3 regions of the Paenibacillus donghaensis genome follow, and region 3 is predicted to be linked to each of the others. Evidence: riboswitches for the same ligand, from Rfam matches in the RefSeq annotation. Region 3 holds a riboswitch; each other region holds the start of a gene.

Region 1 (6,778 bases), 3.9 Mb from region 3:
CTTATAATTCTTATATATGATTAAATTTCTCCGTCCGCTAAGGACAGAAAGGAACCATCCTTGAGCAAAACAAAAAAACCACAAGTCCAGGCTCCTCAAAAGAGCAAACAGGAGATCCGCCGAGCCCAGCAGGAGCAGGCTAAGCAAAAAACGAGGCTGCTCATTATCGGTTCAGTGGCCGTTGTAGTCATACTCTTTGTAGCCCTCTTCATGCTTACCTCTAGGGACAAGGTAACCAGCTTCAATTATGATGAGATGCCGCGGCTCGGCAGTGCGGATGCGCCGGTCAAGATTGTCGAGTTCGGCGATTACAAATGTCCGGCCTGTTCCCAATTTGCCGGTCTGATTAAACCTCAGCTTGTCCAGGATTATATTGATCAAGGCAAGGCATCCTTCCATTTCGTGAACATGGCCTTCATTGCTACCGATTCGACAACAGCCTCCTTGGCAGCCTTGTCTGTCTATCATCAGGACAACGAAGCCTTCTGGAAGTATTATGACGCCCTCTATGCCAATCAGGGAGCAGAGGATGTGGAGTGGGCTACTGCGGATTATCTGGTTGAGCTTGCCAAGCAGCTGGATCTGGGAATTGATCTGGAGCTGCTGCGCAAAGACATTGATGAGCATACCTACGTGGATGAACTGGACAGAGATATTGAGCTGGCCAAAGACAAAAAAGTTTCCTCTACCCCAACATTATTTATCAACGGAGTGAAGAGCGATAAGGCGTTTGATGCAGCCGCGCTGTCAGCCCAGATTGATGCCGCCCTGGAGAAGGCGGGAACGAAGTGAAGAGCTTCAGTTCCTTCTGCCGCCGCAATGCGCTCTATCTGGCCTGGTTCGTCTCGCTGGTTGCTGTAGCCGGCAGCCTGTACCTCAGTGAGGTGCTGAAATACGAGCCCTGCAAGCTGTGCTGGTTCCAGCGGATCTTTATGTATCCGCAATTGTTTCTGCTGGGCATCGCTACATACCGGGGGGACAAGCGGATTATCCCTTACGTGCTGCCGCTGAGTATTATTGGCGGCAGTATCTCACTGTATCATTATGCAGAGCAGAAAATCCCTGCCCTCAGTGAGGTGCTTCCCTGCACCATCGGTGTTCCCTGCAACCAGGATTATCTGAATCTGTGGGGATTTGTAACCATTCCGCTGCTGGCCCTGATCGCCTTCACTCTGATCACGATTTTGCTGTTGATGGGACGCAAGAGCGATCACGTGGAAACGGATGATAATTCTGAACAATTGATGAATGATTAAGCGAATATTTTTAGTTAAAATTGCAGTCGTTTCCCTAGAAAAACACGGGCCGAAGGGCTAATGAAAGATAATGAAAGAGAATGAAAGAGAGTAACCTACAGGATGATCTATTTGCTCCTTTTGGTACTTTTTTCATTCTTTTTTCATTTATTTCTCCGCTTTACGGAAGGCGGGTTGTAGACTAATATTAGACCTTGTGAGAAGTTGAATATGCGCTGAATTTTCCGCAAGGGAAAACGGGGGAACCACACTTGGCCACAAGGGCCAAAGGGGTGAATCGCAAAGGTCTAGAGGACCGGACCGTAGGGCTACCACAGCCCGAATCCGCCAGCTAACCTCGTAAGCAAAGGTGGGATAATGACCATGCCGTAAGCATGCGGATCATTTCCGTAGGCTTATTTTTGTGCCTGAATTTATGAAATCCACCAATGAAAAGTGCGCGCGGTAACACCGTTTCAACTCACCAAGAGAGGAACTGTTTCTACAATGGTAAGCAAGGTAAAGCGACTATTGATCGGGCGTCCGATGAAGTCGAACGAACTCGATCATGAAAAGTTATCCAAGGTTAAAGCTCTGGCTGTTCTGTCCTCAGACGCACTCTCGTCAGTGGCGTATGGTACGGAACAAATTCTGATTGTGCTGGTAGCGGCAGGCTTCACAGCTATCTGGTACTCGTTGCCCATTGCTATAGCCGTATTGGGCCTGCTGGCTATCCTGATCTTCTCCTACCGGCAGACGATCTTCGCCTATCCGCAGGGCGGGGGCGCCTACATTGTCGCCAAAAACAATCTGGGGATTCCCACAGGCCTGCTGGCCGGAGGCTCGCTATTGGTGGACTATATTCTGACGGTTGCGGTAAGTGCTTCGGCGGGGACGGATGCGATCACCTCGGCTTTTCCAAGCCTGCATAACCATACGGTGCTGATCGCAGTGACGGTTATCCTGCTGCTGACGATCATGAACCTGCGCGGTGTTACCGAATCGGCCTCTTTCATTGCTATTCCTGTATATTTGTTTGTTGTGTCCATCTTTGTATTGATTATCTCCGGTGTGTTTAAATATTTGACCGGTGGTGCCCATGCCGACGTGCCCGAGATTGGGGCTGCGGTGTCCAACGTCAGTCTGTTCCTGCTCTTGAAGGCGTTCAGCTCCGGCTGTTCGGCGCTTACGGGTGTGGAGGCGATGTCCAATGCGATCCCCAACTTCAAAGCACCTGCGGAGAAAAATGCCGCCAAAACGCTGATGATTATGGGAGCCATTCTGGGGCTGATGTTCACCGGGATCACCTTGCTGGCTTACTGGTACGGTATCATGCCGAATGAGAAGTCTACCGTGATCTCACAGATTACCGAATCCACCTTCGGGCGTGGTGCTTTGTATTTCTTCATTCAAGCGATTACTGCGGTAATCCTGTTCCTGGCGGCCAATACAGCCTACTCGGCGTTTCCGCTGCTGGCCTTTATGTTTGCGAAGGATAAATATATGCCGCATGCCTTCATGGTGCGCGGGGACCGGCTGGGCTTCTCTAACGGGATTATTTTCCTCGGTGTGTTGTCTGCGCTGCTGGTGGCCGCTTTTCACGGAAATACTGAAGGGCTGATTCCCTTGTACGCGGTTGGAGTGTTCATTCCCTTCACATTGTCACAGCTGGGGATGATGGTCCATTGGTACAAAAAGAAGCCGAAAGGCTGGCAGCAAAAATTCGTCGTGAACACAATCGGCATGCTGACGACCTTGACGATTACACTTATCTTTATTATCACCAAGTTCTCCAGTGTCTGGGTGGCCTTCATCTTCCTGCCCGCTGTCATGTTCGTGTTCTACCGCATCCACAGCCACTATATGAATACGGCAGATGAGCTGCGGATCTGTCCAGCTACCGATAAGCCGATGATTAAGGGCAGTACGGTAGTAGTTCCTGTTGCGGGTGTGACCCGTGCGGTGCTTCATTCCATCAGTTACGCCAAATCGCTGACGGAGAATGTAGTTGCAGTCTATGTAGGCTTTGATGAGGAAGAGATCTGCAAAATGGAGCAGAAGTGGGAGGAGTGGAACCCCGGCGTCCGGCTGATTGTGCTTCGTTCACGGTACCGCAGTATTCTGCGCCCGCTGGTGAAGTTCATCGACACCGTGGAATGGAAGACAGCGACCACCGACCACATTACGATTCTGATCCCGCAGTTTATCACCAAACACTGGTGGCAGGCAGTGCTGCATAATCAGACCAGCTTGTTTATCCGCTCCTATCTGATGAACCAGAAGGACATTGTGGTCGCAACCGTGCCTTATCATTTACACAAGTAGAAACGGCTACGCCGTCCTTTTGAAGGACGGGGCGTTTCAGCGAGAAATAGAAGGACAATTTATAGCGTGAAACATATAAATTCTTATATTTCAAATAAATCGTTCCTGATTGGCGTTAAGGCGGTCTCCTGAAGTAGGGAGCACCGCCTTTTTCTCTTCTTATGAAGGGAAATATGCAGCCATAGATGAAAGATGAAATTTTGTTTTATGCAAATTTATTAATTTTTATGTTGACATAGATAATGAGAATCAATATCATTTAAGAAAGTGAAGCGGAGGACAACCAACCTTTGACTGACCATGGATGTAAATAAATAGGAGGGGTACTTAATGTTTTTGATTAATAAAAAGGGATCGGCCAGCACTAAGGTAGCGATTACAGCGCTGTTGACAGCCATGCTGTTCTTATCCGCTTGCGGGAATAACAACGCCGGGAATGCAGCTAATGCGGGGGCTACAACGGCTCCAACGGCCGCAGCAGCGACAGAAGCTCCAGCAGCTACGGAAGCTCCAGCCGCTGAGCCTCGGACAGTAACTGATGCGATGGGGCATGAAGTGACCATCCCGGCTAACCCGCAGCGGGTGTTGGGCTCTTATCTGGAGGATTATCTGGTAACGCTTGACGTGACCCCGGTCGCACAATGGTCCATTACTAAGGGTGTTCAGGATTATTTATCCACAGAGCTTAAGGATATTCCTGCTATCAGCTACGATCTTCCGCTGGAGGCAGTTACCAGCTTCACTCCGGATTTCATTCTGATCCAATCGGAAGCCCAGGTGCAGAACGGCCTCTATGATCAATTAAGCAAGATTGCCCCTACCTATGTGCTTGGAGATGAGCTGAACAATGACTGGCGTAAGCAACTGCTTAAGATTGGCGAGCTGCTGAACAAGACAGCCGAGGCTGAGCAAGCGCTCAAGACATACGACGAGAAGGCTGCCGATGCCAAGGAGAAGCTACAAGCCTCCATTGGCGATGACTCTGTAGCCGTATTATGGCTGGCATCGAAGAGCTTCTTCATTGTAGATGCCACACGCAGCAGCGGGGCTGTCCTCTACAACGACCTTGGCGTGACTATGCCTAATCTGGTGACAGATATTCCGGAAGAGACCAGAACGAACTGGAACGCGATATCGCTGGAGAAGCTGTCTGAACTGACAGCGGACCATATCATTCTGGTGAACAGCGACAAGACCGAAGGTGCCGAGATCACGAACAGTGACATCTGGAAGGCGATCCCTGCCGTCAAGGCCGGCCATGTGCATGAGTTCAGCTCGAAGACCAGCTGGCTCTACAGTGGAGCCAATGCAGGCTCTAAGATCATTGATGATACGCTGGCCAGCTTGGTGAAATAAGAACACTGTAATGTGTGCAGGTCCAGTATCCCTGGTGGATATGAAGACCTGCACCTTTTTTTAGCGGATTATTCCCTGAACCGGATTGTACATCAAGAGATTATTTGCGATAATGAGAATGATACTTGTTATCATCTGAAGAATCTAAGGATTGGTTGCTTATGAATAAGGAGACGAACATGGTCCCAGCACCGGATTACACAGACACCACAACACAACCTGCAATGGACAAACCCTTGCAGGCACGCCCGGCAGCGGCCCTCACTATTCTCATTCTGGGGCTTGCTGCCATAGCATTTGGCCTGGCGGCTTCCGTCTCGGTGGGAGCTGCCGATATTAAGCTGGCTACCGTATGGGAAGCGGTATTCCACTTCAATCCCGAGGCGATGCAGCACCAGGTGATCCGGACTTTAAGAATTCCGCGCGCGCTGGCCGGAGCATTGGTTGGTGCCTGCTTTGCTGTAGCGGGGGCGATCATGCAAGGCATGACCCGCAACCCGCTCGCAGACTCCGGCCTGCTCGGACTAAACGCCGGGGCAGGGGTAGCCTTGGCCTTGGTGTTTGCCTTTGCTCCCGGACTGCCGTTTACGTATCTTATGCTGTATTGCTTCCTGGGGGCCGCAGTCGCGTCGTTAATTGTATTCGGCATCGGGTCCATGTCCTATAATGGGCTGACGCCGCTGCGGCTCACGCTCGCCGGAGCGGCTGTAAGTTCCTTGCTGCTGGCGCTCAGCCAGGGCGTAGCGATCTTGTTTCATCTCTCACAGGACATCGCCTTCTGGCTGGCCGGAGGTATTGGCGGCGCCAATTGGACACAGCTGAAGATCATGGGTCCTGTTGTGGGAGCAGCCTTGCTGGCCGCTCTGATGTTGTCCCGTTCCATTACCCTGCTCAGTCTGGGCAGAGATGTGGCCGCAGGCTTGGGGCAGCGCACAAGGCTGGTACAGCTTGGCGGTATGATTGTGGTCACTGTTCTTGCCGGAACTGCTGTAGCAGCGGTAGGGCCGGTTGCTTTTGTCGGACTGATTATTCCGCATATCACTCGTTATCTGGTAGGGGTGGATTACCGCTGGATCATTCCTTGCTCCGCCGTACTGGGCAGTCTGCTGATCATTCTCGCCGATATTGGCGCAAGAATGATTAATGCCCCTTATGAGACACCGCTCGGCGCTTTGATCGCGATCATTGGCGTTCCTTTCTTCATTTATCTTGCTAGCAAGAGAAGGGGAGGAATATCATGAACGTTGTCACCATGGCTGCGGTGGAGAAGCGCCGCCGCAAACGGGGAGCAGCGATTCTGTCGCTGCTGGGCCTGCTGATAGTCATCATGTTCATTGTCAGTATGAACACGGGCTATATGCGGCTGTCCCCGCTGGAGGTGCTGCGCACCTTAACCGGTGCAGGCACAGCTCAGCAGCAGCTGATCCTGTTTGATTTCCGGCTGCCCCGGATCGTCATATCGCTGCTTGTTGGTGCCGGGTTTGCCGTTTCCGGCTGTATCCTGCAGAGCCTGTCGCGTAATGCGCTGGCAGAGTCCTCTACCCTGGGCATCAATGCCGGTGCCGGGTTCGCCGTACTGATCTTTATCTCTTTCTTCCCGGCCACTACGTCGGCTCCAGTGTTCGTTCTGCCGCTGCTGGCGCTGGCCGGGGCTGCTCTGACGGCAGCCCTGATCTATGTTCTGGCCTTCCGCAGGGCGGACGGCCTGTCGCCCACCCGGCTGATCCTGATCGGGATTGCGGTTACGGCGGGAATCTATGCCTGGCAGCTGGTGCTGTCCCTGAGGCTGGACCCGCGAAATTATCAATTTGTGGCGACCTGGATCGCCGGCAAGATCTGGGGCGGAGACTGGAAGTTTGTGC
Region 2 (6,778 bases), 1.2 Mb from region 3:
GGAGCTCTGCAGGAGTTTACAGCTGCATTTATTGTCACAAACGGGGGGCCAATGAAAGCAACCTATCTAATTGGACTCAAAATTTATGACGAAGCATTTATGCAAATGCGTATGGGCTATGCTTCAGCCGTTTCTTGGGTACTGTTCTTGTTCATTCTTGTTGTGACGCTCTTGATTTTCCGCACATCGAGATACTGGGTTCATTATGAGGATGGGGGACGGAGCTAATGAATGTGACAACTCGCCGATTTGCAAAAAATGGACTACGACACTTCGGACTCGTATTAATCGGTCTGGTTATGATTTATCCACTGCTATGGTTGTTTTTTGCATCATTTAAAAGCAATCCGGATCTTTTTGGATCCCTCGACTTGTGGCCGGATCACTTTGTCTGGAGCTCTTACGCTAAAGGATGGGCAGGTTCTGGCCAGTATACGTATTCAACGTTTTTTGTTAATACCTTTATGCTCGTTCTACCAACGGTTTTGTTCACCGTTTTGTCCAGCCTCCTAGTCGGTTACGGGTTCGCACGTTTTACATTCCCGCTCCGGAACGTAGCCTTTGCGCTTATGATTACGACGCTTATGCTGCCGCAAACCGTCATTCTGATTCCACGATATTTAATTTTCCGGAATTTAGGCTGGGTTGACAGTTATATGCCGTTTATTGTGCCGGCACTGTTCGGATGCTTCCCGTTTTTCATCTTCATGATGGTTCAATTTATCCGCGGGCTGCCGCGTGAACTTGATGAATCCGCCGTGATGGATGGTTGTGGACCTATAACAATTCTGTTCAAGATCTTACTTCCGCTCTGTATTCCGGCCATGGTATCCGCGACGATCTTCCAGTTTATCTGGACATGGAACGATTTCTTCAACCAGCTTGTCTTCATAAACAGTGTGAAAAAATATCCGATCTCACTCGCGTTGCGGATGTCAATAGATGCAACTGGCGGGGCAACGGAGTGGAATCAAGTCATTGCGATGGCGATTCTATCGATATTGCCGTCGATGATTATATTCTTCTTGGCACAAAAATATTTCGTGGAAGGAATTGCAACTACTGGAATTAAGGGATAAGCGAATCTATCTATCAAAAGGGAGGATTCTAATTGAAGCAACCACTGACGGATTCAGGGATGATCGCTGCAGCGATCGACCGGGTTGTCAACCGCACGTTCAGGATGGATTTTGAAAAGTTAGCAGTTTTAGAGGAGGAAACGAAATAATGAGTGAGAACACAGAACAACAACCTGCTAGAACTGGTGCTCCATGGATATCGGATCAAGGTGACGGAACGTACATAAACCCCGTCTTGCACGCAGATTATTCTGATCCGGATGTTATTCGTGTCAACGACGATTTTTATATGACCTCCTCTAGCTTCTGCCATATTCCAGGCTTACCGATACTCCATTCCAAGGATTTGGTGAACTGGCGTCTTATCAATCATGCCATCAAACAAATGCCGCTCCCTGACTATGACCGTGTACAACACGGCAAAGGTGTATGGGCACCAAGCATTCGTTACCACGATGAGAAATTTTGGATCTTTTATGGCGATCCCGACGTAGGCATTTTTATGACGACTGCAGATCATCCAGCGGGGGAGTGGACACCGCTTCATCTTGTACATGAAGGAAAGGGATTGATTGATGCCTGTCCCCTTTGGGATGATGACGGTCAAGCCTACCTGATTCATGCGTTTGCCGAAAGCCGGTCTGGAATCCGACACAAGCTTCGTGTCTGCAGGATGTCTCCGGATGGTACACGACTACTGGACGAAGGTGAAATTGTTTTCAACGATCCGGAAGGTCATCCAACGATGGAAGGTCCAAAGTTCTATAAACGGAACGGATACTACTATATCTTCGCTCCAGCCGGGGGCGTTGCGGAAGGGTGGCAGACCGTGCTGCGGGCGTCTTTCCCGTTCGGTCCTTATGAAGACCGGATTGCACTTCATCAGGGCGATTCTCCGGTAAACGGGCCCCATCAAGGTGGATGGGTTGAACTCATCAATGGAGAATCCTGGTTTATTCATTTTCAAGATAAGAATGCTTACGGTCGCATCGTTCATTTGCAGCCCGTTGTATGGGAAGACAATTGGCCGCTTATGGGCATAAACCAAAACGCAGGCATCGGAGAGCCGGTGGTTTGCTTCCAGAAGCCAGATGTTGGCGCTGTTTATCCCATTGAGATACCAGCAACATCGGACAATTTTACTGAAGGACGGCCTGGCTTGCAATGGCAGTGGCAGGCTAATCCTTCACCGAACTGGCTACTGCCGACGCACGAAGGTACGTTGCGGTTGTGCGCAGATCGACTCCCGCAGCATGTGACAACGTTCTATGATGCGCCACAGTTGTTGCTACAAAAATTTCCGGCACTATCATTTCGAGCGACTGTCCGACTGGATATTGCCGGTATGCTTGGAGGAACTGAGGCGGGGTTAATCGTATTTGGTTACCAGCATGCTCGACTTGCAGCTAAGGTGATCGCTGGTACGGAAGAACGGGAGCTCATCTATACGGTCGGTTACCAGACGGAGGAATCTGTGATATGGCGAACCCCGATGAAGGGTACCATCGTGGATATTTATGTAAACGTCCGAGAAGGTGCTCATTGTGACTTTGCCTACAGGATGGATGGTGAAAGCTTCGAGTCTGTTCCCGCAGAAATATTCGAAGCGAGTGTGGATCGCTGGGTAGGTGCGAAGTTTGGTTTATTTGCTATTGCAGAAGTCACCGAAGGTGGGTATGCAGATTTCAAACAGTTTCAGGTGGAGTCGAATAAGTAATTCGCTATCCAAAGATTTGTAACAGATCCAAACGATCTTAAGCACAAATTGCCCGGATCAAATAGGTTTACAAGAATACCATGCTTAGCTTCTTCCACGGTCACCGTTTTCATTAATGCTTCTAAGCCCGCTTTCGCGGCGGAGTATGCTCCGAATTTTTCATATGCCACGATATCCATACTAAATGGGAAGCTTTTTTGTTAGAAGGATTCACGTTGAGGATAATATATCCAGGATAGTTATTACATTTTTGTTTATTTTGCTGATGCACATTATCAAAGGATTTAATAGGAATAAAAGGATTGAATTCTAAAATAGTAGAAAATCTATGTAGAAAGCCTTAACAGGGCATGATACTAGATGAAATTCGAGAGAAGATTGACAGATGTTTGTAGTTCTATTAAAGTATAATTAGTTACAAAATATTAACTACTGCCGAGTTTCATTTGAAAACGGGGGAACCATTTCCGGGTGAATTATTCTTGTGAGTAAGAGAATATAGGGAACCTTTAACCGAACCCTTAGCTAACTCCGTAGGCATTGAAGGGAGAACAAGGTTCTGAAGAAAGTCATCTTATCTTTATTAGGAGCTGCAGTTCTGTTCACAACCGCTGCACCAAGTATCTCTGCAAGTGAGGTTAACCTTGAAAGTGAAGTGAATCAGGTACTGGGAACCCCGTATTTATGGGGGGGTACTACGTCCATAGGGTTTGATTGTTCCGGATTTATATTGTATGTTCTGAAAAAGTTTAATGTGGAGGATCTTCCACGCACATCCCAATCTCAAGCCAAAGTAGGGACACCAGTAGCTAAAGAGAACCTGCGATCAGGAGATTTGGTGTTTTTTAATACGTTGGGTACGGGTATCTCTCATGCGGGCATCTATCTAGGCGATGATCAATTTGCTCACTCCTCGAGCAGCAAGGGAGTTAGAATAAGCAAGTTGGCGGATACATACTACAAAGATCGTTATGTCACAGCTCGGCGTGTAGTAGATCAAAAGAGTTATCTTAGTATGGTGAATTAGTGTATGTTGAGAAACAGAGGTTGTCCCATCAGCCACGATATGGCTGATGGGACAACCTCTGTTTTTCTGTGGAGAATACCCTCGATTCTGGACAGGATGCGTGTTGTAACAGAAATTACTTGCCGATAATAGAAGGGTACGCCTGTGGTTAATACAGGCGATAATAAGGAGCTTGAAATGAAAAAAAGAGGTTGTTTGAACCTTGGGGGATGTTCTAGCGAATGTCAGAGGGGAAGAGAATTAGCCCCGAAAGACAACTTGGAGCAGGAAAGCAGGAGGGATATGCGGAAATTTGTTATCACAGATATTCATGGGAAGCCAAGGGGCTGAAGCTGCTGCTCTTGGAGGCGGAAGTGGATCTCCCGGTCATTGAAGAAAGAGGGCTGGCACTGGTCAATCTGACGGATATGGAATATTACATGTATAAACAGGCGAACAACAAGGTTGAGCGGCGGAAGATTGGGTGTTTCTAGCTCTTGGTTGGCTGGTAAAAGAACAGGAGGGTTCAGATTAGATGTCCCAAGTGCATGATAATGAAATACTGTCGTATGAAGTGAATTATGAGGCTGAGCAAATCATTATGCATACTAGGTATGACTATCCTCAATTGCTGGAGCATACGGATATTGTTTTCTCGGGAGTGCTGTGCCATTGGTTTGAAGGGGAACTGCCGGGAAGTATTATCCTTGATATCGATGCCTATGGAATCCCTAGTTTCATCAAAGAGAATACAGAGCTGCTGAACAAACAAAAGAACTACGGCTGGCCCAAGATGTATGATACTCTCGAAGAATTGGAGTCAACGCTGACTGCTGAACAATATCAATACTTCGTGATATCTTCTTCCTATGGGCTGAATGGCTGGATAGTTGCCAAAAGCTGTGACATTAAAGTGCAGCAGTTAAGGGGCGATAGCCGTGTGGATTCATGCAACATCAGAGAACAGCTGATGCAAGACCTACAACGTATCGAAGACGAGCACTACCACCTGCGTGAGGGAGAGCGGGAACAGGACTTCCTGACGTTGATGCTGCAATATATCGGGGACCCGGAGCCGGAGCTGCGCGATAATCTGATCTATCCTACCTTCTATGAATGGATTATGGAACAGCAAAAGTTCACGGACGATGAGCTGCGCATCCTGCTCAGAACGCTGACTGATGAGCAGCATCTGTTCTATCAGATCGGGAGCGAGGGGAGTCCGTCTGTGTTTACGCGAACCTTCGCGGTGCTGCCGGTAGCTTTAATTCTGATGCGCCACAGGAAGCAGCCAATTCTGAAGCCTGCTGAATTCCTGGCTGTGAAGGGTGCATTACTGCGTTATTACCGGGAAGAGAAGGACCTGCGCGGTTATGTGGCTGAAGGAGGCTGGGCACACAGTGCGGCTCATGCGGCAGATGCGCTGGATGAGCTGGTGCAATGTCCGGAAAGTGACACATCTGTGCAACTGGAGATTCTTGCGGCTATTCAGGGCATGCTGCACAATGGTCTGTCCACCTTCGCTGAGGAAGAAGAGGAACGGATCGCTACCATCGTGGACACCATGCTGGAGCAGGAACTGCTACCGGAGCAGCAGGTGGTGGAGTGGATCGGCGGTCTGTCCGCATGCGCCAGCCAGCCGAAATGCCGAGAGCAGGTAATCGCCCGTGTGAATAGCAAAAATTTGGTCCGCTGTCTCTACTTCAGAAGAGTACAGGGAACCCGCAGCCCTGTTCTTGAAGCCGCGCTGCTTGCTGCCGAAGCTGCATTGAACAAATTTGCCGTACAGAATACGAAGTGATGAGACTGGAACATCTCAAAATGACTAAGGAGGGAGCTGCAGCAAACGGAGTGACACTTGTGGACAGGAAGCATTGCGGTACAAGCATGACATTAGCGGACAGGGATGATTGTTGCGGACCTCATAGCTCTTATTTGCTGGATATCGGGTGTTTTCGGAGGCTAACGGACCGAGGGGCCCTTATGTGCTGATCTGGGCAGCTAATGGGTCTGATTTGGGCACAATAAGGGCTCTCTGAGTCCGTTAATCCGCTAAAAGGGTTAAATCGGCGGAAATAGCGGCTCCTCGGTCCGCAGCCTGGCTGTGATGGTTACTAAACGAGAATACCAGCTTGTCCCCATCAAAAGTGTTGCCTTGGTATTCCTCGTACTGCCCTTGAGTATAATTGGAGACGGTTCTGCGCCAGAAAGCTTGGGCGGTGGAGTTCTTTGCAGACGGGTTGGTGAATAGCTGCCAGCTGCCTCTGAAGCTGTCGAACACGCTGGCTGCCGCCGCTTCCGCGATACCCTGACCTCTGAACGGGTTCATCACAAAGAAATCATTCACAAAATAATCGACACCTGGAGCACAATGCGGCGGAGTGGCGATCAAGGCAAAGCCGACAGGCAGATCATCTGCCAGAATCAGGTGGGGGTACAGGCAGCCGGGCTTCTCCCACCAGATATTCTGGACGTCATATTGATCCTGCAACGTTACATAATCCTCGCTGTCCTCGAAGATGCTATGGCGGTTAGGCAGATGTCCGGGCACAGGCCCGTAATGTCCAGCCAGGTCATGGAGGTAGAGCGGATACATATTTTTGATCAGATAAGCATCCTTGGGGTCTGTTACTTTCACCCTAACATTCATCATAATTAATCCTCCTGCAACGGTTCGATATGTTCAAACAAAAAGGAACGGTGACTCAGAAAGCAGCTGAGATAAGCCTGAGCGTAAGGTTGTTCTGCTATCAAATCAGCGGTTTCTCTTGGATCGGCGGCATGATGTGCGTAGTTCTCGATCATACACATGATGAAAAAACACTCCAGTCTCTGCACATAATCATCATCCAGCGCGCTGATCTGGCTATACCCCAGCAGATGCATCCGTCGCTGCGCCGGGCTTAAACCCAGCAATACAGCAGCCATATCATATAGGAAATAGCCATATCCACATCGTGCGAAATCAATCGCATA
Region 3 (6,778 bases):
GCATCGAAATTGCGTTCATATTCACGGGCGATCCGGATGGCAGCTATGAAGTTCTGTGAATTCTTATAGCTGTTCAAGCTGTATAAATCATAAGTATGCGGCCCTTTGAGCACACCATCATGACCGGTAATGACCACGATGGATGGACGCACACGCGGCAGCAGCCGGTATAGGGTATCCGCCATCGATGATTCATGGACATGATGTCCTTCCGCCGGAATTCGCAGCTGCTCATACAGACTAAGGCTCTTGTTCAGATAGGACGGGTCACCGTCCAGATGCAACACTTTGCCTGGCACCTCGAAATAAGAGGCCTCCTTGGAGGCCTGCGGCGCTGCCCATGACCCGGAATCTCCCGCCGCTGCCGAGAGTGTGCTGCCGCTGCGCTGGCTCTGCTCCTGACGGTCCCGCTGCAGCTGCGTTAAAGATTCCTTTGCTTTGATCTGTGCCTGCTGCCCCCGCTCCGTTACCCGGGTAGGAGGCACCTGAACCAAGTCGTCCAGCGGTGAATCCGCCAGCAGTCGGAACTCTGTCCCCTTGATAACGGCTCCATTCTGCACGATCTGCTCTACACGAAACGTCAAATCGCCGCCATAGGATTTACGGACGACCAAGTCTCCTAAATTCATTACAAACCACCACCTCTACCCCCATCGTATGGGCAAAAGCCTCTATTGGTTCATAGCCGGAGCGATTTAGAGCGTCTCTTCAAACCTAAGGCTTCAGGATGATTATCACAGATCTTTGTCCTCCGAATCATCGGGTTTGAAGACACCTCCTAGATCAGACGATTCCCGCAGCAAGCAGCACATCGCTTAAGGTGGCGTATTCCTGAAGACTGAGTGTCTCCCCTCGTCTTACCGGTTCTATCCCTGCTTCAGCCAGTAGAAGCTCCAGACGCTCGCGCCCTTCATTCGGGAAGTACCGTGCCTTCAGATTGTTCGCTATCGTCTTGCGGCGCTGCGTGAAGCAGGCCTGCACCACTTCGAAGAAATGCTTCTCATCGGCAACCTGTACCGGCGGCACATCTCTGACCTTCAGACGGATAACCGCAGACTCCACATTCGGCTCAGGAATAAATACCGTACGCGGCACAATGCAGACCAACTCAGGTTCGCTGTAATACTGCACGGCAATACTGAGGCTGCCATACTCCTTGCCTCCAGGTGACGCTGCCATACGCTCTGCAACTTCCTTCTGGATCATGACCACAATGTTCTCCAGCGGCAGCTTCTCCTCCAGCAGCTTCATCAGAATCGGTGTGGTGACGTAATAAGGCAGATTGGCAACCACACTGACCTTGTCCACAGTGGCGAAGTCCTCGGCGAACAGCTCCTGCAGGTTGACCTGCAGCACATCGTCGTTGCGGACCTTCACATGAGGATACGGCGCGAGAACATCACGCAGAATGGGAATCAGCCGCCGGTCGATCTCGACAGCCGTTACATGGCCTGCCGCCATCGCCAGCCGTTCGGTAAGTGCTCCGATCCCGGGGCCAATCTCCAATGCGCCAGAGACTTCAGTCAGTCCGGCCGCATCAACAATTTTATCCAGAATGTTCTGGTCAATCAGGAAATTCTGGCCCAGGCTCTTCTTGAACTTGAAGCCGTAGCGCTGAATGATTTCCTTCGTGCGTTTGGGGGTTGATATTTCTCCATTGCCACTCATGAGGTAATGCCTCCCTGATCAATTTGTGCGAGAGCCCCGGCAAATTCCTCCCGCGTAATTCCAAACATCGCCAGCCGTTTGTACAGCTGCTTGCCGTTGCAATATCCAATGCCCAGCAGATTGCCGAGCGCCATTCTTCTCTCAGCCGCACGGGCGTGTACAAGCATCCCTGCTGCCATAAGATCCTCAATCCCAATCAGGGCGGGTGCCCCTTCAAAAGAGGTGTGCACATGCTCCAGGGCATGGCGGATCGCCTCAGGCGAGGCGTTCTCAACCCCGATATCGCCCTTGCGGGTAGCCTCCTTCTCCGGGATAAAAGCATGCTTGCAGCCTGGAACCTTCGACGAGACAATCTTGCGGATACGTTCTCCCGCATGATCGGGATCGGTCAGGATAATAACTCCTCGGCGCTCCATAGCCAGTGCGACCTTTGCGATCACAGTCCGGTCCACTGCCGATCCGCCGGTCTCAATGGTGTCTGCCTCTACCGCCCGCTTAATGGCGATGGTGTCGCTTTTGCCTTCAACGACGATCAATTCCTTGATCAATGGGTTAACTCCTCTCAAAAACGCAAAAAGAAGAGGATTCGCTCCTCTTCTTTTTGGCTAAAGAATGTATAAGTGGTGAGCGGTTGCTCCGTGATCTCTATAAGAGATTTGGCGTCCATAGTTGCTTTCACCACTATAGCCTATCAACCGAAAATTTGCAAAAGGATGCTGCCAGCCTTAGTTAAGTTCAGGCTTCACCGGACCAATAACGTAAACGGTACGCGATTTGCGACCAAAGTTGCGGGCTTGGCTGAGTGAATCATAATAAATATCCACTTTATGGCCTTTAATGGCACCGCCTGTATCTTCTGCACGGCGGAATCCCAATCCTTCGATATACACCCACCAGCCGATAGGTATTATTCTAGGATCAACGGCAATAGTCCGCCCTTCCGTTACACGTGTGCCGGAAGCCGTGCGTGTTCCAATGCCTGGCTCTTCTGAAGAGTATGCCGTCATCGAGACATTCTTAATCACTTTTTTGTATTCAAAATCTACGCCGGCTTTACTGGTCACATTATTGCTTTTCTCAGAAACCTTGGCAGTCTTGGTTTTAGCTGTGGAAGTTTTGGTTTTGGTTTGGGTTTGGGTTGCAGTAGCTGTTGTAGCAGCCAGGACAGGCACAGGAATTTTTTTGGTTCCGATCGCGATAACCTTGTCTTTGGTTACGGTCTGAACTTCTTTACCAATCATGCGCATAGAGGCCAGTTCTCCATCTTGGTAGATCTTCTCAATATGCTGAATCATGACACCTGGTTTACCTGCTTGTGCGACTCTTACTGTACCCTTTGGGAGGGAGGGGTCTGCGGTCTTGATGACCCGAAAAGGCAGGTTTGTTGTCCGCTGAACGGTTTGCTTGTTGATGCGGAGAATTGTAATCTCCATGTTGGCGGAAACTGAAGTCTCTAACGAAGGGAATATCTTGTCATCGCCATCAACGGCTATGCCAAACTTGCTGATAGCCTTACCGATGGTATCCTCGGTGGTATGCAGCACCTTTGTCGTTCCGTCTGCAACAACACTAAGCTGCTGCGCACGGTTAATCATGACGCGATCGCCATCTTGTATTTCATCACTCAGACCCAAAGATATTTCATCATGCGGCTGCAGCGAAATTTGTTCCTTGGCCAGCACATCGCTAAGCAGCGATTCACGCGTCTCCAGCGTTTGTACATGACCGTCAATAATTACAGAAATCTGTTTCGTAGTGCTCTGACCGTGTACATAAAGCAGAATAATCAGCGCGATCAGAATTGAGAATGCGCCGGCAAGTGAAAGTACGCGAAGATTCACCTGCTCCCACCGTAAAGCGATAGACTTGCTGGATGATTGCGAATCATGGGATACCTCTGGTTGGAATACACCCATTCTCTCCATCCTCCTTACATAGCCCCGTCGTCCAATGTATATTCAAGTTGACTGAATCGTGTTTGACGAAACTAAGTTGAGATTGTCACAGGATACGCAGCCTTAATTGCCTCCGCGTCTCCTGCTCATGGATCGCCTGCCCGGCACAGTTGCCCCCACAGCTGTTATATAACAGTATGCAGGGTTCATTCACAGTATTCAAAACAAAAAAAGCCTAAAAAGAGTTCTTGTGAGGACTCTTTCGTGGCTTCTCCGTGTATCGAAATACGGAATGTTTATGCACGAGGTTTCCTCTCTTACTTGCGCTTACGGGGTTAGCTGTCGGGTTCGGACGAAAGAGAGACGCCCTATCTTGGGTCACCCGCTCACGGCGGTTGCCCTTAAATTCACCCCAAAGACCACGTGAAGAAATCAAATAGTGCCTGCGGCAGTACGTGCTGTACTCGATGTACGGACATGCGGCAGCGCATTATTGGTTCCCCCGTTCTCCTGACGGAGACTCAGCGAGACGATTCATGATCAGTGGCTGTCACAGTAACAACAGTTCACTGCACTGAAAAGATGATATCCTGTTTTGATACATATTGTAAAGCACGATTCAAGCACGTTTAAGCAGATTTAAGGTTAAAATATTGTAATATTCAGGTGTTTTATTGTTAAAAAACATTAATATATCGTCTATACTCCATTTTTCAGCTATTTTTCTCCTGATTTCAGACAATTCCAAATCGTTCCAGTGCGTTCGCATAGGTAATTTGGGCCAATTCCTCCCATTTCATCCCTTTAATTTCCGCCGCAGCCTCTGCGACCAATTTCACATAAGCACTCTCATTTCGTTTGCCTCGGAAGGGATGCGGAGTCAGATATGGGGAGTCGGTTTCGATCAATAGGCGGTCCAGTGGAGTCTTCGCAAGCACCTCTTTAGGCACTCTTGCGTTCTTAAACGTAATCGGCCCTCCGAAGGAGAGATGGAACCCCAGATCCAAGCACATTTTCGCAGTCTCCCAACTGCCGGAGAAGGAGTGCATGACGCCGCCAACCTCATTTGCTTTTTCCTCACGGAGAATTCTTACGACATCCTCATGCGCATCTCTGTCATGAATACAGATCGGCATTCCCAGCTCGCGGGCCAGACCAATTTGTTTACGAAATACTTCGTGTTGCACTTCTTTCGGGGAAGTGTCCCAGTAATAGTCCAGACCGATCTCTCCAATCGCTACCACCTTCTCATGCTTGCAGAGCGAGGCAATCCATTCAAGGTCACCATCCTTCATCGTAACCGCATCCTGCGGGTGCCAGCCAACGGCTGCATAAATATGTTCATACGTTTCCGCAAGCTTCATCGTGGAAGGTATGGTTTCACGGTTAAATCCAATGTTGATCATTTTGCTGACTCCGGCTTCTGTCGCCCGGGCAATCACTTCCTCCCGGTCCTCGTCGAATTGTGGAGCATCCAGATGGGTATGGGTATCAAAAAGAAACATATTTTTCCTCTCCTCACTTGATTTTCATGATGAATTCTATATATTTTTGGATTATTTTGCGAAGATTTCGGCAATGGAATCGGGCAATCTGGTAAGGGCTTTCTTTACCTTATCCTGCGGGAAATACAAATGATATCTTCCCCGGTGAATCCCGCTGATTGACCGTACGATATCCGAAACCTCCGAAATTTCCCTCAGTCGTTCATGCCGGTCAAGCAGCAGAATCTGCTTGCTGTCGAAACCCTCTCCCGGACGGAAGACATCATAAGGTAAATCTGTCGGATAATCAATTTCCAGGTCATATTCTGCATTTAATCCAGCCAGCTTAAAGCTGCTGCGGATGGCTTCAATCATGTCAGGGTCAAGATTCTCCATCTCTACATATTTATACAGTTTACGATGAATAAACCTGCTGCACAAATCGCTCAGCAGCTCGTCTCCCTCCAGTGTCCACTGCATAAAAGCGGTCTGCACCAGTGCTTCATCAAGCATCAGATATTGTTCTACACTCAATTCTGAGCAGAACAGGTCTGCAAGCGGTTCAATCATGAAACGGAAAGCGTAACCTTTCTGCTGCAGCTCCTTAGCCCGGCGGAAGATCTGGCGCAGAATAATTTCCGAGCTGCGGGTCACCGGATGAAAATACACCTGCCAATACATTTGGTACCGTGACATCAGATAGTCCTCGATGGCATGCATACCGGATTCTTTTACCACCACACGCCCATTGTAGGGACGCAGCATTCTCAGAATACGGTCGATATCAATCGTTCCATAATTGACACCTGTATAATGTGCATCGCGCAGCAGATAATCCATTCGGTCCGCATCCAGCGGCCCTGATACCAGATTAACCACTATTTCATGTTCATAGGTTTTGGAGATCACCGAAGCCACCTTGCGCGGGAAATCGGCTTCTACATCACGCAGGATCTCCGTAATCTCCGTGTTCTCCAGAATGATCCGGCAGGTCCAATCTTCATGGTTCATCTCAAAAGCTTCTTCTATAGAATGAGAGAACGGCCCGTGGCCCAAATCATGAAGCAATGCGGCGCATAATGTAAGCAATCTTTCCTCCGGCATCCAATCCTTGTACCCGCTCCGCTCGAACTGGGAAATAATACGACGGGTGATCTCATACACCCCAAGCGAGTGGGAGAATCGGCTATGCTCAGCCCCATGAAAGGTCAGATAGGACGTTCCCAATTGGCGAATCCGTCGCAACCGCTGAAATTCTTTGGTATTGATCAGACGCCAAATAATGGTGTCCTGGACATGGATATAATTATGAACCGGATCTTTAAATACCTTCTCCTCCGTGAGTGGCTGCTTCATTATTTCAACTCCTTTTGAATATTTTGTTACACAGCAAACATATTTTGATATATAATAAAAGACGTTGTCGTATAATGTCGAATATTGCTGAATTCATTCTCTGTAAATCGACATTATCCCAGGACAGTCTAATGATTCTTATATTGGCCTTTTATTGCAAGAAATCAAAATTTCTCTTTAATCTGTTACGAAAAAGGTTGACTGTTTTGGGAATCGTTGGTATTATAAAAAACATAAAACAGTGAACAATGTCGAATAATGACGTTTTTGATCATTGAGAGGAGTAACGATAGCTATGATGAAATCAACAGGTATTGTGAGAAAAGTAGACGAGCTGGGACGGGTTGTTATTCCGATTGAATTGCGCCGCACTTT

Evidence for each region. Region 3 has a riboswitch for cyclic di-AMP ahead of B9T62_RS32150 (resuscitation-promoting factor). Riboswitches for the same ligand answer to the same signal wherever they lie in the genome.
Region 1: it holds a riboswitch for cyclic di-AMP, as region 3 does, so the genes downstream of both, B9T62_RS13715 (APC family permease) here and B9T62_RS32150 (resuscitation-promoting factor) in region 3, are expected to answer to the same signal.
Region 2: it holds a riboswitch for cyclic di-AMP, as region 3 does, so the genes downstream of both, B9T62_RS26580 (C40 family peptidase) here and B9T62_RS32150 (resuscitation-promoting factor) in region 3, are expected to answer to the same signal.

The regions. Positions count from the first base shown of each region.
Region 1 is NZ_CP021780.1:3,182,259-3,189,036, reverse strand. It holds gene B9T62_RS13725 (DsbA family protein) at 61-792, shown strand; gene B9T62_RS13720 (disulfide oxidoreductase) at 789-1,256, shown strand; cyclic di-AMP (ydaO/yuaA leader) riboswitch at 1,460-1,617, shown strand; gene B9T62_RS13715 (APC family permease) at 1,743-3,560, shown strand; gene B9T62_RS13710 (iron-hydroxamate ABC transporter substrate-binding protein) at 3,891-4,916, shown strand; gene B9T62_RS13705 (FecCD family ABC transporter permease) at 5,096-6,157, shown strand; gene B9T62_RS13700 (FecCD family ABC transporter permease) at 6,154-6,778, shown strand, end outside.
Region 2 is NZ_CP021780.1:5,880,308-5,887,085, reverse strand. It holds gene B9T62_RS26600 (carbohydrate ABC transporter permease) at 1-228, shown strand, start outside; gene B9T62_RS26595 (carbohydrate ABC transporter permease) at 228-1,079, shown strand; gene B9T62_RS26590 (glycoside hydrolase family 43 protein) at 1,228-2,796, shown strand; gene B9T62_RS26585 (SDR family NAD(P)-dependent oxidoreductase) at 2,775-2,975, opposite strand; cyclic di-AMP (ydaO/yuaA leader) riboswitch at 3,220-3,351, shown strand; gene B9T62_RS26580 (C40 family peptidase) at 3,356-3,823, shown strand; gene B9T62_RS26575 (hypothetical protein) at 4,045-4,296, shown strand; gene B9T62_RS26565 (DUF2785 domain-containing protein) at 4,773-5,603, shown strand; gene B9T62_RS26560 (GNAT family N-acetyltransferase) at 5,847-6,455, opposite strand; gene B9T62_RS26555 (phosphotransferase enzyme family protein) at 6,458-6,778, opposite strand, start outside.
Region 3 is NZ_CP021780.1:7,088,804-7,095,581, reverse strand. It holds gene yabG (sporulation peptidase YabG) at 1-629, opposite strand, end outside; gene rsmA (16S rRNA (adenine(1518)-N(6)/adenine(1519)-N(6))-dimethyltransferase RsmA) at 784-1,668, opposite strand; gene rnmV (ribonuclease M5) at 1,665-2,216, opposite strand; gene B9T62_RS32150 (resuscitation-promoting factor) at 2,394-3,584, opposite strand; cyclic di-AMP (ydaO/yuaA leader) riboswitch at 3,873-4,100, opposite strand; gene B9T62_RS32145 (TatD family hydrolase) at 4,298-5,068, opposite strand; gene B9T62_RS32140 (HD domain-containing protein) at 5,120-6,403, opposite strand; gene B9T62_RS32135 (AbrB/MazE/SpoVT family DNA-binding domain-containing protein) at 6,699-6,778, shown strand, end outside.